2 linked regions of the Cereibacter sphaeroides 2.4.1 genome follow. The protein of the gene in region 1 binds, or shares a complex with, the protein of each later gene. Links are inferred from orthologs where the notes say so. Each region holds a gene or a part of one and is shown in the gene's direction. Other genes may lie near its edges. The genes, in order: RSP_RS07830 and smc.

What was found.
Region 2: the proteins of RSP_RS07830 (region 1) and smc are in contact, whole or in part, in a crystal structure (PDB 3ZGX), measured with the Bacillus subtilis proteins. The link is inferred for Cereibacter sphaeroides 2.4.1 from one-to-one orthologs.

What each region holds. Positions count from the first base shown.
Region 1 is NC_007493.2:1,615,523-1,622,289, reverse strand. The notes cover bases 755-3,753. They hold RSP_RS07830 (segregation and condensation protein A), read left to right. Parts: upstream 755-1,859; coding sequence 1,860-2,648; downstream 2,649-3,753. Other genes in these bases: RSP_RS07815 (chlorhexidine efflux transporter), read left to right, coding at 3,636-3,753; scpB (SMC-Scp complex subunit ScpB), read left to right, coding at 2,645-3,280; RSP_RS07835 (glycoside hydrolase family 3 N-terminal domain-containing protein), read left to right, coding at 854-1,867; RSP_RS07840 (SPOR domain-containing protein), read left to right, coding at 755-857. In the rest of the region: more of RSP_RS07840, read left to right, coding at 1-754; more of RSP_RS07815, read left to right, coding at 3,754-4,064; RSP_RS07810 (DUF1045 domain-containing protein), read right to left, coding at 4,069-4,761; RSP_RS07805 (PHP domain-containing protein), read left to right, coding at 4,891-5,811; hutU (urocanate hydratase), read right to left, coding at 5,918-6,767. UniProt on the Bacillus subtilis protein: Participates in chromosomal partition during cell division. May act via the formation of a condensin-like complex containing Smc and ScpB that pull DNA away from mid-cell into both cell halves.
Region 2 is NC_007493.2:2,620,175-2,630,085, reverse strand. What follows is about bases 3,176-7,170. They hold smc (chromosome segregation protein SMC), read left to right. Parts: upstream 3,176-3,514; coding sequence 3,515-6,970; downstream 6,971-7,170. Other genes in these bases: fmt (methionyl-tRNA formyltransferase), read right to left, coding at 7,063-7,170; RSP_RS12745 (GNAT family N-acetyltransferase), read right to left, coding at 3,176-3,377. Outside these bases: RSP_RS12760 (NAD(P)/FAD-dependent oxidoreductase), read right to left, coding at 144-1,205; tRNA (5-methylaminomethyl-2-thiouridine)(34)-methyltransferase MnmD, read left to right, coding at 1,260-2,060; RSP_RS12750 (DMT family transporter), read left to right, coding at 2,057-2,941; more of RSP_RS12745, read right to left, coding at 2,892-3,175; more of fmt, read right to left, coding at 7,171-7,971; def (peptide deformylase), read right to left, coding at 7,975-8,478; def (peptide deformylase), read right to left, coding at 8,475-8,966; def (peptide deformylase), read right to left, coding at 8,966-9,499; RSP_RS12715 (MalY/PatB family protein), read left to right, coding at 9,640-9,911. UniProt on the Bacillus subtilis protein: Required for chromosome condensation and partitioning.

The sequences.
Region 1 (6,767 bases):
GCTACAAGCTCGCGGTGCGCGATGTGAACGGCATTCCCGTGGTGCGCGCCATCGAGGGGCCGATGCGGATCGCGCCCGACGATCCCGGCGGCGAGATCACGGCCCATCAGGGACTTGCGGTGAATGACGTGGCTGCGGCGGGAACCGCCTCTCCGCCGCCCGACCGGCTGGTGCTGGCCCCGAAGCCCGTCGAGCTCGCGCTCGAGGACGGGCCGGGACTCGAGCAGCCGGGGGCCGCGCCCGAACAGGGGGCGTCGGAGACCGAAAGCCTCGCCGCCACGACGGAGGAGCTGCCCGAGAGCGCGCCGATCGAGGATGAGGGGTCCGCCTCTGCGGTGGCCGAGGAGCAGCTGCCCGCCATCGACGCTGACGCCACGAAGCTCGCGCTAGCCGAGGCCATTGCGGGCACGGTCGAGCCCGAGGCCGCAGAGCCCGAAGCCAACGAGGTGCTGGCCGATCCGCCGCCGCCCGGGGCCGTGACGCGCTCGCCCGTGCCGCCGCCGCGGCCCGCCCGTGCCCAACGCACCGCGGAAGCCGCTCCGGCCGCGGCCGGAGCCGCCGTGACCGCTGCGGCCGTGACCGAGGTCGATGCGGCCACTCTGCCTGCGGGCACGCGCCTCGTGCAGCTCGGTGCCTTCGACGATGCCGCCTCGGCGCGACGGGAATGGGACCGGCTCGCCGGCCGCTTCGGCACGCTCCTGACCGAAAAGAGCCGCGTCGTGCAGACCGCGCAGAGCGGCGGGCGCACCTTCTACCGGCTGCGCGCCTCGGGCTTTGCCGACGAGGGCGAAGCGCGGCGCTTCTGCTCGGCGCTTCTGGCCGAGGACACCGCCTGCATCCCGGTCGCCCTGAGATGAGCGAGGCTGGCCGGACGGCCGCGATTTTCGGCTGCTCCGGCCCGGTCCTCACGGATGCCGAGCGGCAGTTCTTCCGCGAGGCCGACCCCTTCGGCTTCATCCTCTTCGCGCGCAACATCGACAACCCCGCGCAAGTCTTTGCCCTGACGCAGGAACTGCGTTCCACCGTGGGGCGCGACGCGCCCATCTTCGTCGATCAGGAAGGCGGCCGCGTCCAGCGTCTCCGCGCGCCGCACTGGCGCGAGTGGCTGCCGCCCCTCGAGGCGGTGGAGCGCGCCGGGGACCGGGCGGCCCGGATGCTCTGGCTGCGCTACCGGCTCATCGCCGAGGACCTGCGGGCGGTGGGCATCGACGGCAACTGCGCGCCCGTGGCCGACATCCGCACCGCGGCGACCCATCCGTTTCTCGCCAACCGCTGCCTCGCCGACGAGGCGGCGCGCGTGGCGGAGCTTGCCCGCGCGGCGGCCGAGGCGCATCTGGCGGGCGGGGTCCTGCCGGTGATGAAGCATCTGCCGGGCCACGGACGGGCCGCGGCCGACACGCACCACGACCTGCCCACGGTAACCGCCAGCCGCGAGGAGCTGGCCGCCACCGACTTCGCGGCCTTCCGGGCGCTCGCGGATCTGCCCTTGGCCATGACGGGTCATGTGGTCTTTTCGGCCTATGATGCGCAGCCTGCGACCCTCTCGGGGCCCATGGTCGGCGTCATCCGCGACGAGATCGGCTTTTCGGGCCTCCTCATGACGGACGATCTGTCGATGCAGGCCCTCTCGGGCGGGATCGGCGCGCGGGCGGGGGCGGCCATCGCGGCCGGCTGCGATCTGGCGCTCCATTGCAACGGCGAACTGGCCGAGATGGAGGCCGTGGCCGCCGCCGCGGGCGCGATGGGGCCCGAGGCGCTGGAGCGCGCCGCAGCGGCGCTGGCCCGCCGCAGGCCGCCCGAGCCGGTTGACAGCCGGGCGCTCGAGGCCGAACATTCCGTCCTTCTGGGCGGGCATGGACATGGCTGACGTTTGGGAAGAGACTTCGGTCCTCAGCGTCGCGGACCGTCTGGCGGCCGAGGCGCTGATCGTGGATGTCGAGGGCTTCGAGGGGCCGCTCGACCTTCTGCTCACGCTCTCGCGCACGCAGAAGGTCGACCTGCGGCGCATCTCGGTGCTGAAGCTCTCCGAGCAATATCTGCTTTTCGTCAATCACGCCAAGCAGTTGCGGATCGAACTGGCGGCCGATTATCTGGTGATGGCGGCCTGGCTCGCCTATCTGAAAAGCCGGCTTCTGCTGCCGCCGGACCCGACCGAGGAAGGTCCGTCGGCCGAGGAACTCGCCGCGCATCTGGCCTTCCAGCTCGAGCGGCTGGAGGCCATGCGGGATGCCGCCGCCCGGCTGATGGCGCGCGACCAGAAGGGGCGCGACTTCTTTCCGCGCGGGCTGCCCGAGGATGTGACGCGGCACCGCAAGGTGACCTACACCGCCACATTGATCGATCTCATGCGGGCCTATGCCCGTATCCGCACCAAGGACGAGTTCCGGCCCTTCGTCATGGACCGGCACCATGTCTTCACCATGGAGCAGGCGCTCGACCGGATGCGGGGGATGCTGGGCTGGTTCGGCGACTGGGCCGAACTCACGAGCTACCTGCCCGAGGGCTGGGACGGCCATCCGATGCGCCGCCGCTCGGCCACCGCCGCCCATTTCGCCGCCGTGCTGGAAATGACGAAGCGCGGGCAGATCGAGCTGCGGCAGGGCGAGACCTTCGCGCCGATCCTGATCCGCCGCAGGGAGGGGGCATGAACGAGAGGCCGGAAAAGAGCCTGTTCGAGGCGCCGGTGATGGCCGAGCAGGAGCGGATGGTCGAGGCGATCCTGTTCGCCTCCGCCGATCCGGTGACGGTGGCCGAGCTTCAGGCGCGCTTGCCGCATGGCTGCGATCCGGCCGAGGCGCTGACCCATCTGCGCCGCCGCTACGAGGGGCGCGGCGTGCAGCTCGCGCGCGTGGGTGACGCCTGGGCCTTCCGCACGGCGGCCGATCTGGGCTTTCTCATGCGCAAGGAGACGGTCGAGCAGAAGAAGCTCTCGCGCGCGGCCATCGAGACGCTGGCCATCGTCGCCTATCATCAGCCCGTCACCCGCGCCGAGATCGAGGAGATCCGCGGCGTGGCCGTGAGCCGGGGCACCATCGACCAGCTTCTCGAGCTGGAATGGATCCGTTTCGGCCGCCGGCGGATGACGCCCGGCCGCCCCGTGACCTTCGTCGTGACCGAGAGTTTCCTCGACCATTTCGGGCTCGAGTCGGCGCGCGACCTGCCGGGGATCAAGGAGTTGCGCGCGGCGGGTCTGCTCGACAACCGCCCGCTGCCGGGCAGCACGAAAACACCGGACGAGGATGAGCCGGTGACAGGACAAAGCGAACTCTTCGAGGATTGAGCATGATCGCGAGCGGTTTCTTCAGCAGGCTGAAGCGCCTTTTCACCGGCCGGGGGCCCAAGGCCGCGCCCGCCAAGCCGCGCCCCGGGGCGCCGGAGGCAGGGCCTCAGGCCGGCGGGGCGCGCTCGGCGGCCAAGCTCGCCCGGAAGGCCGCGCAGCGCACCCGGCGCTCGGGCCGCTAGAGGCCGTTCGCAGGGGCAGGTGCCGGTTTCCGCCGACTTCGGCGCTGCGATCTGTCCCTTTGCCGCGTTTCGTGTTAAGGATTGGCTGCGGTCCGTTGGGGTCGTCAGGGCGCCTCGCGCCTCTGTACCAAGACCTTTGTCAGATCCTTTGCACGAGTCATTCGGAGTTTCCCATGTCCACGCGATCCCTTGCAGGACGCTTCTTCCAGACCCTGTTCTTCGAAGGCGCGGCGCTTGCCCTCGCCGTGCCTCTCTATGCGCTGGCCTTCGACGCCCGCGGCGGTGCGGCGCTGCCGGTGCTGCTCGCGGTCTCCGCGGCGGCCTTTCTCTGGGCCGCGCTCTACCGCGTGCTGTTCGACTGGTTCCACTGGCACCTGACGCGGCGACCCGAGGCCCTGCGGGCGGCGGGCACCGGGCTTCTGCGCCGCATCTCGGGGCGTGCGACGGCGCTGCTCCTGACCTTCCCGCTGCTGATCTGGCTGGGCGCGCTCGGGCCGCGCGAGGCTCTTCTGGCGGCGCTGGCGCTGGCCGGGCTCCATGCCGGGCTCGGTGTGGCCGCGGGGTTCCTGCGCGGCCGCGGTCGCCCCACCGCGCTCTGCTGAGCCGCTAGGACCGGGCGAGGGGCAGCCGTTCGAGCAGGCGGAAGCGGCCGTCGGCGGCCTCGGCGCAGAGGCTGAGACTGTCCACCCGCAGGGGCTCGGCGAGGATCGGCGACAGCAGGTGGCCCAGCACCGCCTCGACCTCGGCCAGTTCCGCCTCGGGCAACTCGCCCGTGAGCGTGAGGTGGAAGCGGAAATCCTCGAAGACATAGGGATAGCCCCAGTCGGCCAGATGGCCGCGCTGGCGCGGGGTCAGCCGATCGGGGCGCCGCCGCGCGAGCTCGGCCTCGCTCAGCGGCGCACGGAAGCCGTCGAGCGCGCGCACCACTTCGCCCGCCAGCGCCTGCAGCGCCTCCTCCTCGCCCGCGGGCACGAGGGCCAGGAACCCGCCGATCCGCGTGAGCCTGAGACCCGGCAGCGTCACGGGCGCGAGATAGGGGCAGAGCGCCAGCACCGCGGCATGGAGATCGGTGACATCCGTGCCCTCGGCCAGCCGGAAGGGCGGCTTCAGCGTGCCGTGCAACCCGTATTTCCGCGGCGCCTGGGTGATGAGGGCCAGATCGCGGGGCAGGCCTGCCACGGCCGGATGGGGCACGGGCTCGGCCGCCTCCGCATCCCAGCCGAGCCAGCCGCGGCCGAACTGCGCAAGTGGGCCCTCCTCGGGCGTCCAGTAGATCGCATATCGCGAGAAGCCTTCCATGCGCCGCCCTCTCTGCAAGCCCCGTTTCAGCATAGCGCGCGATGGCGATGAAGGAAGGGCCTCGGCGTGGGCCATTCCCTGAGAGCCACCGGCCGGCTAGTCTCGGGCCGATCAGCCAAGGACCCGCCCATGACGCTCTCTGCCTTCACCGCTCCCGGCCGCTTCTGGCGCGGGAACCTCCATACCCATTCGACCCGCTCGGACGGCTGTCTCGAGCCCGCCGAGGTCTGCCGGCGCTACCGCGACGAGGGCTACGATTTCCTCGCGCTGACCGATCATTTCGTGGGCCGCTACGGCTATCCGATCACCGACACGCGCCCCTTCCGCGCGCCGGGCTTCACGACGCTCCCCGGGGCCGAGCTGCATTCGGGGCCGATGGAGAATGGCGAGCTCTGGCATATCCTGGCCGTCGGTCTGCCCGAGGATTTCACCCCGCCCGATGTGCCGGACTTCCGCGCGGGCCCCGGGCAGGAGACGGGGCCCGCACTCGCCGCGCGCGCCGTGGCGGCGGGCGCCTTCGTGGCGGTGGCCCATCCGCAATGGTCGGGTCTGACGCTGGCCGATGCGCGGAGCCTCTCGGCCGCCCATGCGGTCGAGATCTACAACCACGGTTGCGCCATGGGCTGCGAACGCCCGGACGGCGCCGCGCTGGCCGACCTCCTGCTGACCGAGGGGCGGCGGCTCACGCTGATCGCCACGGACGATGCGCATTTCACCGAGCCCGACCATTTCGGCGGCTGGGTCATGGTGAAGGCCGAGGAGAATGAACCCAAGGCGCTGCTCGCCGCGCTGAAGCGGGGCGATTTCTATGCGAGCCAGGGGCCGGAGCTGCGCCGTGTCTCGCTGGAGGGCGACTGGATCGAGCTGGAGTGTTCGGCGGTGACGGCCATCGTGCTGCAGGGGGCGGGCACGGCCGCGACCGCGCTTCACGGCGCCTCGATGACCCGCGCGCGCCTGCCGATCGAACGGTTCCGGGCGAGCCCCTTCCTGCGGGTGACGATCCGCGATGCGGCCGGGCGGCGGGCCTGGTCGAACCCCCTCCATCTCTGACGGGAAGCGCGAGGGGCCGATGGCGGACGGGGGGCTGTCTGCCCCCCGCGCCCCCCGAGGATATTTGCGCCAGAATGAAGGGGCGAGGGGGGCGGGCCGTGGCGGATCAGGGGGCGGGGATGGAGGGGAGCGTGAGGCCGTGGGTGCGGGCGCATTGGAGCGCCTCCTCGTAGCCCGCGTCGGCGTGGCGCATGACGCCGGTGGCGGGATCGTTCCAGAGCACGCGGGCGAGGCGTCGGTCGGCGGCCGCGCTGCCGTCGCAGCAGATCACCATGCCCGCATGCTGCGAGAAGCCCATCCCCACGCCGCCGCCGTGATGGAGCGAGACCCAGGTCGCACCCGAGGCGGTGTTGAGGAGTGCGTTCAGGAGCGGCCAGTCCGACACCGCATCGGATCCGTCCTTCATCGCCTCGGTTTCGCGGTTGGGCGAGGCGACGGAGCCGGAATCGAGATGGTCGCGCCCGATCACCACGGGCGCCGCAAGCTCGCCCCGGCGCACCATCTCGTTGAAGGCGAGGCCCGCGAGGTGGCGCTCGCCGAGGCCGATCCAGCAGATCCGCGCGGGCAGGCCCTGGAAGGCGATCCGGTCGGCCGCCATGTCGAGCCAGCGGTGGAGATGGGCATTGTCGGGGAAGAGCTCCTTCATCTTCGCATCGGTCCTGCGGATGTCCTCGGGATCGCCCGAGAGGGCGACCCAGCGGAAGGGGCCGATCCCGCGGCAGAAGAGCGGGCGGATGCAGGCGGGCACGAAGCCCGGGAAGGCGAAGGCGCGCGCGAAGCCCTCCTCCAGCGCCATCTGGCGGATGTTGTTGCCGTAATCGAGCGTCGGCACGCCCGCATCGTGAAAGCCCACCATCGCCTCGACATGGGTGCGCATCGCGGCGCGGGCGGCCTTCGTGACGGCGGCGGGATCGATTTCGGCCCGGGCCCGCCAGTCGCCGAGGCTCCAGCCCGCG
Region 2 (9,911 bases), 1.0 Mb from region 1 along the record:
TGCCTCCGGACCACGAACGGTGCGGAGGGAGCCCAGTCCCGCGCAGGCCAAGGCCTCCCTCCATCGGGTGCCGTGGGTCTCATTAGCGCCGTGTCGCAACGCCTCCGAGGCCCGTCCTGCAGGGCGCTGCTGGGCCTTCGCCCCTACTCCTCGGCCTTCCCCTTCTTCTTCAGCGAGGCCTCGACCCGGAAGCTCTCGGGGATCTCGTCCCGGCCTTCGAGGACCAGCGCGGCCATGACCTCGCCCACCTTCGGCGCCATGCCGAAGCCGATCTTGAAGCCGCCGTTCGCCACATACTGCCCCGGGCGGCCGGGCCATTCGCCCAGCATCGGCGCGAGGCTGCGGGCGCGGGGGCGCAGGCCCGCCCAGCGGGTCAGGACCGGCGCGCCCTCGAGCCAGGGGCAGAGCGCCACGGCGCGGGCATGGACCTCGTCGAGCTGGGCGTCGGTCGTGTCGGGTGCGGTCCAGTCCTTCTCGGCGGTCGATCCCACGGCGGTCGTGCCGTCGGCGTGGGGCACGATCAGGAGGCCCGGCCCGAAGACCTGCGGCCGGTCGCGCGCGTCGAGCGCCACCACCATGGCCTGACCCTTCACGCCATTGCCGACCGGCTTGCCCAGATCCTGCGACAGCGCCTCGAGCCCCGCCACGCCGGTGGCCCAGACCACCGGGCCCGCTTCCTCGCCCTCGCCGATCAGGATCTCGCCGCCCTGCGCGCGGATCGCCTGCACCAGCGCGGGCACCGCCAGCCGCGGGTTCAGCCGCGCGGTCAGCGTGTCGTGGATCACGAGGCCCGTGGGGCTTTCGGGCATGAAGTCTCCGCCGGCCGGCACCACCTCCCACGAGAAGCGGCCCTGCCAGAGGGTCCGGGCCTCCTCGGCGCGGGCGCGGGCATGGTCGACGGCGCGCGCATCGGCGAGCGGCTGGAACCGGCCCAACCGATCGTAGCCCGTGGGCAGGCCGGAGGCGTCGGCCACCGCCGCCCACCATGCCTCGCCCATGGCGAGGCTCTCGAACTGGAAGGCCTTCTTCTCGTTCCATTGTTCGGGCACATGCGGCGAGAGCGCCCCCACGACGCCGCCCGAGGAGCCCGCGCCGATCCGCGCGCTCTCGATCAGGCGCACCTTCGCGCCGCGCCGCACCGCCGCCCAGGCCACCGCGAGCCCGAAGATCCCGCCGCCGCGAATTGTCAGATCCGGCGTTGCCATTTTCCCCGTCCTCGCCCAATGTCCGCACTTTCGAAGACAGCAGGCTTAGGACAGATGCCAGCCACAGGCCAGAGCGCGGATGTCGCGTCCGCGCAGGAGCCCGCGCCACCGGGCGCCCCGGAGACGGCCCCCCGGATTGCCGGCGCAGAGGGGGCGGAAAACGCCCCTGCCATTCGCGCTTCGCGAAATGCAGCGCCCGATCTCGACTGGCGCGAAGGGGCCATCCCGGTCTCGACCCGGTTCGACGATCCCTATTTCTCGCTGGCCGACGGGCTGGCCGAGACCCGCCATGTCTTTCTGGCCGGCAACCGCCTGCCGGAGCGGTTCCGCGACGGCTTCGCCATCGCCGAGCTGGGCTTCGGCACCGGGCTCAACATGCTGGCCACGCTGATCGGCTGGCGCGCGGCGGGGCGGCCGGGGCGGCTGTCCTACCTCTCGTTCGAGGCCTTCCCGCTGGCCGCCCCCGACATCGCCCGCGCCCTCTCGGCCTTTCCCGAGGCCCGGGCGGTGGCCGACCCCTTCCTCACGGCGTGGGAGGCGGGCCAGAGGCGCTTCGAGCTCGACGGGATGGAGGTCGAGGTGCGGATCGGCGACGCGCGGGATCTCCTGCCGCGGTGGGAGGGCCGGGCCGACGCCTGGTTCCTCGACGGTTTCTCGCCCGCGAAGAACCCCGAGCTCTGGTCGGAGGCGCTGATGGCCGAGGTGGGCCGCCACACCGCCCCCGACGGCACCTTCGCCACCTATACGGCGGCGGGCCATGTGCGGCGGGCGCTGGCGGAGGCGGGCTTCACCGTCACGCGCCAGCCCGGCCACGGGCGCAAGCGACATATGACGACCGGAGTCCTCGGCAGATGACCGAACAGAATACGCGGCTGGGCATCGGGCTCATGGTGCTCACCACCTGCATCTTCGCGCTGCAGGACGGCATCTCGCGCCATCTCGCCGAGCATTACAGCGTCCTCATGGTGGTGATGATCCGCTACTGGTTCTTCGCGGCCTTCGTGATCGCGGTGGCCGCGCGGCAGGCGGGCGGCCTCGCCCCGGCGATCCGCTCGCGCTTTCCCGTCCTGCAGGTCCTGCGCGGACTTCTGCTCGCGGCCGAGGTCTGCGTCATGGTGGTGGGGTTCGTGAAGCTGGGCCTCGTGGCCAGCCACGCGGTCTTCATCTGCTATCCGCTGCTGGTGGCGGCCCTCTCGGGGCCGGTTCTGGGCGAGACGGTGGGCTGGCGGCGCTGGCTCGCCATCGGCGCGGGCTTCGTGGGCATCCTCATCATCCTGCAGCCGGGCCTTGCGGTCTTCTCGCCCTGGGCGCTGGTGCCGCTCGCGGCGGCGACGCTCTTTGCGACCTATGCGCTGCTCACGCGCTATGTGGCGCGGGGCGACTCGGCGGCCGTCAGCTTCTTCTGGACGGGCACGGTCGGCGCCGTCGCCATGACCGCCGTGGGCCTCTGGCACTGGGAGCCGATGGCGCCGGGCGACTGGTTCTGGATGGCGGCGCTCTGCTGTACGGCGGCGCTGGGGCATTGGTGCCTGATCCGCGCCTATGAGGTGGCCGAGGCGAGCGCGGTGCAGCCCTTCGCCTATCTGCAACTGCCCTTCGCGGCGATGCTCGGCTTCTTCGTCTTCGACGAGCGGCCGGGGTGGAATGTCGTCCTCGGCGCCTGCGTGGTGGTCTCGGCCGGGCTCTTCACCCTCTGGCGCGAGCAGGTGCGGGCCCGAGCGCGCGCCGGAAGGTGAGCGAGGTCGGCCGGTCGAAGCCCGGATGGGCTTTGGCCGCAACCTGCGTGAAGCCCATGGCGCGGAAGGCCGCCTGATTCTCGACCAGCTCGATCCGCGTCTCGAGTTCGAGCGCAGGCAGCCCCAGCGCCCGCGCCCGGTCCTCGGCCAAGGCCATCAGCACGCGCCCGAGGCCCTGCCCCTGCAGCGCGGGCTCGACCGCCATCTTGCCGAGGTAGAGCGCCTGCGGCAGGGGCGTCAGGAACAGGCAGGCCACGGCCGGATCGCCCATCAGCCAGACCTCGGCTTCGCGCGCCTGCCGGGCGATGGCCTCGGGCGTCAGCCGGTGGGCCGAGGAGGGCGGGTCGATCCGCCCCTCCATGAAGGCGAAGGCGCGAAGGATCAGCCCGCGGATCGCCTCCCAGTCCTCTGCCTCACGGGCCTTGCGGGGGATCATGGCGCACCTTCCTGCCGAGAGCTGCAACATCTTGGGGATAACCGGCCGTATGCCGCCAGATCAAGGGGGCTCCGGTTGACTTGGGCCGCCCCAGACCGGACCATGCGGACCCGATCGGGAATCAGAAGGATCCGGCCTTGCGGTTCACCCGCCTCAGACTGAACGGCTTCAAGAGCTTCGTGGACCCCACCGATCTGGTGATCCACGAGGGGCTGACGGGTGTCGTGGGGCCGAACGGCTGCGGCAAGTCGAACCTGCTCGAGGCGCTGCGCTGGGTGATGGGCGAGAACCGGCCCACCGCCATGCGCGGGGCGGGGATGGAGGATGTGATCTTCGCCGGGGCGGCCACGCGGCCCGCGCGCAACTTCGCCGAGGTGGCGCTCGTCCTCGACAATGCCGACCGGCTGGCGCCCGCGGGCTTCAACGATGCCGACACGATCGAGATCGTGCGCCGGATCACCCGGGACGCGGGCTCGGCCTACAAGGCCAACACCAGGGATGTGCGGGCGCGCGACATCCAGATGCTGTTCGCCGATGCCTCGACGGGGGCCCATTCGCCCGCGCTGGTGCGGCAGGGGCAGATTTCCGAGCTCATCAACGCCAAGCCCAAGGCGCGGCGGCGGATCCTCGAAGAGGCCGCGGGCATCTCGGGCCTCTACCAGCGCCGGCACGAGGCCGAGCTGCGGCTGGCGGCCACCGAGCAGAACCTCGCGCGGGTCGAGGATGTGCTCGACCAGCTGGCGCAGCAGCTTTCCACGCTGGCGCGGCAGGCCAAACAGGCGGCCCGCTACCGCGAGATCGGCGAGGAGCTGCGGCGGGCCGAGGGGTCGCTCCTCTATCGCCGCTGGCGCGAGGCGGATGTCGCGCGGACCGAGGCGCTCGCGCTCCTGCGCGAGCGGATGACGGCGGCGGGGCAGGCCGAGGCCGTGGCGCGCAAGGCCGCCGCTGCCCGTGCCGAGGCCGAGGCGACGCTGCCGCCGAAGCGCGAGGAGGAGGCCATCGCCGGCGCCGTGCTGCAACGGCTGACGGTCGAGCGCGACGCGCTGGCCGCCGAGGAGGATCGCGCGCGGGCCACCATCGCCACGCTCGTGTCGCGGGTGGACCAGCTCGGCCGCGACATCGAGCGCGAGGCAGGGCTCAACCGCGATGCGGCCGAGACCATCGGGCGGCTGGAATGGGAGCGCGAGGCGCTCGAGACCGCGCACGAGGGCCACGAGGAGCGGCTGGCCGAGGCGGCCGAGGCGGCGCGCGAGGCGGGGGCGGCGCTCGGCGAGCGCGAGGAGATCCTGTCCGAGCGCACCGAGGATGCCGCGCGGCTCTCGGCGCGCCACCAGTCGGCGCAGCGGATGCTGGTTGACAGCCGTACAACGCTGGCCAGATCCGAGGCCGAGGCGGCGCGGGCGCGCGAAACGGTCGAGGCCGCGGCCGAGGCGCAGGAGCGGGCGGCCGAGACCTGGGAAGAGGCGGCGGCGGCGCAGGAAGAGGCGCAGGAGCGCGCCGAGGCCGCCGAGGAGGCGCTGGTGCAGGCCGACGAGGCGCGGGCCGAGGCGCAGTCGCGCGAGGCGGAGGCGCGGGCGCAGCGGTCGGCCGCCGAGGGCGAGGCCAATGCGCTGCGGGCCGAGGTGGCGGCGCTGGCGCGGCTCGTCGACCGCGAGGCGCAGGCGGGTAGCCAGCTTCTCGACCGCATTCAGGTCGAGCCGGGCTTCGAGGCGGCCCTCGGCGCCGCGCTGTCCGACGATCTGCGCGCGCCCGAGGTGGCGGCGGACGCGCCCTCCGGCTGGGCCGCGCTGCCCGATTATGACGAGACGGCCCCGCTGCCGGCGGGCGCCGAGCCGCTGGCGCCGCATGTGGGCGTGCCCGAGGTGCTGCGCCGCCGGATCGGCCAGATCGGCCTCGTCGGCCGCGAGGCGGGGGCCGCGCTTCAGCCGCTGCTGCAACCGGGGCAGCGGCTGGTGAGCCTTGCGGGCGATCTGTGGCGCTGGGACGGGTTCCGCGCGGGTGCCGAGGATGCGCCCTCGGCCGCGGCGCTGCGGCTGAAGCAGCTGAACCGGCTGGTGGCGCTGAAGCGCGATCTCGAGGAGGTGGCGGCCCGCGCCGAGGGGGCAAGGCAGGCGCACGAGGCGCTGCAGGCCCGGCTCGCGCAGCTCACCCGCGCCGATCAGGAGGCCCGCGAGGCCCGCCGCGCCGCCGATGCGCGCGTGACCGAGGCGAGCCGTGCGGCGGCCCGCGCCGAGGCGGACCGTTCGATCTCGGGCGGCAAGCTCGAATCGGCGCGGCTCGCGGTGAAGCGCTACGAGGACGAGGCGATGGAGGCCCGCGCGCGGCTGCGCGAGGCGGAAGGCGTGGCCTCGGCGCTGCCGGATCTCGAGGCGGCGCGCGCGGGGCTCGAGGATCTGAAGATGGCGGTCGAGGCCGCGCGCATCGCGATGATGTCGCGCCGCTCGCTGCATGACGAGCTGCGCCGCGAGGGCGAGGCGCGGGTCAAGCGGCGGCAGGAGGTGACGAAGGACCTTTCGGGCTGGAAGCACCGGCTGGAGACCGCCGAGAAGCGCAGCGCCGAACTGGCCGAGCGCAAGGCCGAGACCGAGGAGGCGCTGCGCGAGGCCGCCGAGGCGCCCGAGGAGATCGCCGCCCGCCGGGAGGAGCTGGCAGAAGCGATCGAGGCCGCCGAGGAGCGCCGCGCCCGCGCCTCCGATGCGCTGGCCTCGGCCGAGGCGGCGCTCCGCGCCGCGCAGGAGGCCGAGCGCGAGGCCGAGCGTCAGGCGGGCGAGAGCCGCGAGGCGCGCGCCCGGGCCGAGGCCCGCGCCGATGCCGCGACCGAGGCGCTGCAGCTGGCGGCCGAGCGGATCCGCGAGGAGACGGAGCGGACACCGCAGCAGTTGCTCGAGGCGCTGGCGGTCGATCCCGAGCGGATCCCCACGGTCGAGGCGCTCGAGACCGATGTCGGGCGGCTCAAGCGGCAGCGCGAGGCGCTGGGGGCGGTGAACCTGCGCGCCGAGGAGGATGCGCAGGCGGTCCAGACCGAGCATGACACGCTGAAGGCCGAGAAGACCGACCTCGAAGAGGCGGTCAAGAAGCTGCGCGCGGGCATCCAGGGCCTGAACCGCGAGGGGCGCGAGCGGCTTCTGACCGCCTTCGAGCAGGTGAATGCGAGCTTCGGCACGCTCTTCACTCATCTCTTCGGCGGCGGCGAGGCGCGGCTCGTGATGGTCGAGAGCGACGATCCGCTGGAAGCGGGGCTCGAGATCATGTGCCAGCCGCCGGGCAAGAAGCTCTCGACGCTCTCGCTGCTCTCGGGGGGCGAGCAGACGCTGACGGCGCTGGCGCTGATCTTCGCGGTCTTCCTCGCGAACCCCGCGCCGATCTGCGTGCTCGACGAGGTGGATGCGCCGCTCGACGATGCGAACGTCACCCGCTTCTGCGACCTGCTGGACGAGATGACCCGGCGCACCGAGACGCGCTTTCTCATCATCACCCACCATGCGGTGACGATGGCGCGGATGGACCGGCTGTTCGGCGTGACCATGGCCGAGCAGGGGGTGAGCCAGCTCGTTTCGGTCGATCTCAAGCGGGCCGAGGCGCTGGTGGCCTGAGTCTCTTGGCAGGCTCGGGGGACGGCAGAGGCGCTTCGCGGGACCGCGCGGAGAAAGATCAGGCCAGGGCTCGCGCCGCGCGGGTGTGAGGCTCAGGACGTGTGGGCGCGGCTGCCCTCGGGCAGCGGGAAGCCCCTCAGGAACTCCTCCGGCTCCATCGGCCGCTTGCCCTCGCGCTGCGCGAGCGTGATCTCGACCGCGCCGGTGCCGCAGGCGATGGTGAGCCCGCCCAGCACCGCGCCGGGGGCGCCGTGGCCCTCGGCCAGCCGGCAGCGCAGCAGCTTCACCCGCTCGCCGTTCAGCAGCGTCCAGGCGCCGGGGAAGGGCGAGAGGCCGCGGATCTGCCGGTCGATCTCGGTGGCGGGGCGGGTCCAGTCGATCCCGGCCTCGGCCTTGGCGATCTTTTCGGCATAGGTCACGCCCGCGTCGGGCTGCGGGCAGGGCACCAGATCGTCGAGCGCCCCGAGCGCGCCGAGGATCAGCCGCGCCCCCATGTCGGACAGCCGGTCATGCAGATCCTGCACCGTCTCCTCGGGGCCGATATGGGTCTTTTCGCACATCAGCACGGGGCCGGTGTCGAGACCGGCCTCCATCTGCATGATGCAGATCCCGGTCTCCTCATCGCCTGCGAGGATCGCCCGGTGGATCGGGGCCGCCCCGCGCCAGCGCGGCAGGAGCGAGGCATGGATGTTGAGGCAGCCCCGCTCGGGCGCATCGAGGATCGGCTGGGGCAGGATGAGGCCGTAGGCCACGACCACCGCCGCCTCGGCCCCGAGCGCCGCGAACTCGGCCTGCGCCTCGGGCGTGCGCAGCGAGGTCGGATGGCGGACCGGCAGGCCAAGCTCCTCGGCGCGGGTCTGCACCGGGGTGGGGCGGTCCTTCTTGCCGCGGCCCGCGGGGCGGGGCGGCTGGCAATAGACGCAGACCACCTCGTGATGCGCATGGAGCGCCTCGAGCACCGGGACGGAGAAGTCGGGCGAGCCCATGAAGATCAGGCGCATGGCTCAGCCCACCCGGCGCAGGTATTTCTCGGACTTCGCCACCACCATCTTGCGCTTCAGGGGCGAGAGGCGGTCGATATAGAGCCTGCCGTTCAGATGGTCGATCTGATGCTGGACCGAGGTGGCCCAGATGTCGACGAAATCGCGCTCCTCGATCTCGCCCGCCTCATTCAGGAAGCGCACCGTGACCGCCCGGGGCCGCGAGATGACGGCGCTGGCGCCGGGCAGGTTGGGGCTGCCCTCCTCATGCTCGCGGAACTGCCCCGAGGCATGGAGGATCTCGGGGTTGGCGAGCCGGATGGCCTTGCCGCGGTTCTCCGAGCAATCCACCACCGCAAGGCGCAGCATCACGCCGATCTGCGGCGCGGCCAGCCCGTAGCCCGGCATCGCATCCATCGTCTCGATCATGTCGGTCCAGATGGCGCGGATCTCGTCCGTCACCGCTTCGACGGGGGTGGCCACGGTCTTCAGCCGCTTGTCGGGATACATCACGAAGGGGCGGATCATGTCTCCATCTCCCGCAGGGCCTCGTCGCGCGCGGCGGGCGACAGGCGGTCGAGGGTCACGATCCCGTCCAGATGGTCGATCTCGTGCTGGGCGCAGATGGCCTCGATGCCGGTCAGGTGCGCCTCCTGCTCGGCACCGAAGAGGCTTGTCCAGCGCAGCCGGATCTCGGGCGCGCGGGCCACGAGGGGGCGGGCGCCGGGGATCGAGAGGCAGCCCTCGGGGCCCTCCACCCGCGCCTCGGCCATCCAGAGGATCTGGGGATTGACGAAGACCTGCGGCGCGGCCGGAGCCTCCTTCCAGAGCGTGTCCATCACGAAGAGCCGGACCATGCGGCCCACCTGTGGCGCGGCGAGGCCACGGCCCTCCGCGTGGTACATGGTGGCCAGCATGTCCGAGGCCAGCGCCTCGAGCGCGGGGCCGGGCTCGGCCGGCGCGCAGGCCTGCGACAGACGCGGGTCGGGCCAGCGCAGGATCGGCAGGACCGCCATCAGGCCTTCTGCACCATGCCCGAAGCCTGGGCGCGCTTGAACTTCTCCATCTTGCGCGTGATCATCTGCCGCTTGAGCGGGCGCAGGTAGTCGATGAAGAGCTTGCCGTCGAGATGGTCGATCTCGTGCTGCACGCAGGTGGCCCAGAGGCCGGCGAACTGCTCCTCCTCCTCGCGGCCGTCGAGGCCGGTCCAGCGGACCTTCACCTCGGCCGGGCGCTCCACGTCGGCGAAGACGTTGGGCAGCGAGAGGCAGCCTTCCTCGTAGGTCGAGACATCCTCCGAGCGCCACACGACCTCGGGATTGACCATGGCGACCGGGCGCCGGGCACCGTCGCTCTCCTTGTTGCAGTCGAGCACGATCAGCCGCCGCACCACCCCCACCTGCGGCGCGGCGAGGCCGATCCCCGGCGCGTCATACATCGTGGCCAGCATGTCATCGGCCAGACGGCGCAGGTCGTCGGTGATCTGGCCGACAGGGTCGCAGATCTTCTTCAGGCGCGGGTCCGGGTGGATCAGGATGGGGCGTATCATGGCCGTGATTTACGACCTGCCGGGTCTTCGCGCAATGGTCCGGGCGCGTGCGGGCTGCGGCACGCCTTCGCACGCGGCGGGCGCGCCACCCTTGCACCTGCCGGAGCGTCCGCTACGCTCGCGCGCAAACAGGAGCGACCATGAACTTCGACGAGCGCATCGACCGCCGCGGCTCCCACTCGGTGAAGTGGGACATGATGGAGACCCTCTACGGCGTGCCGGCCGACACCGGCATCGCCATGTGGGTGGCCGACATGGAGTTTCGCCCGCCGGCGGCGATCCAGAAGGCGCTCGAGGGCATGACCGCGCACGGGCTCTACGGCTATTTCGGCGACGACCGCGCCTATCTCGGCGCGATCCGCTGGTGGATGGAGCACCGGCACGGCTGGGACGTTTCTCCGGAATGGATTTT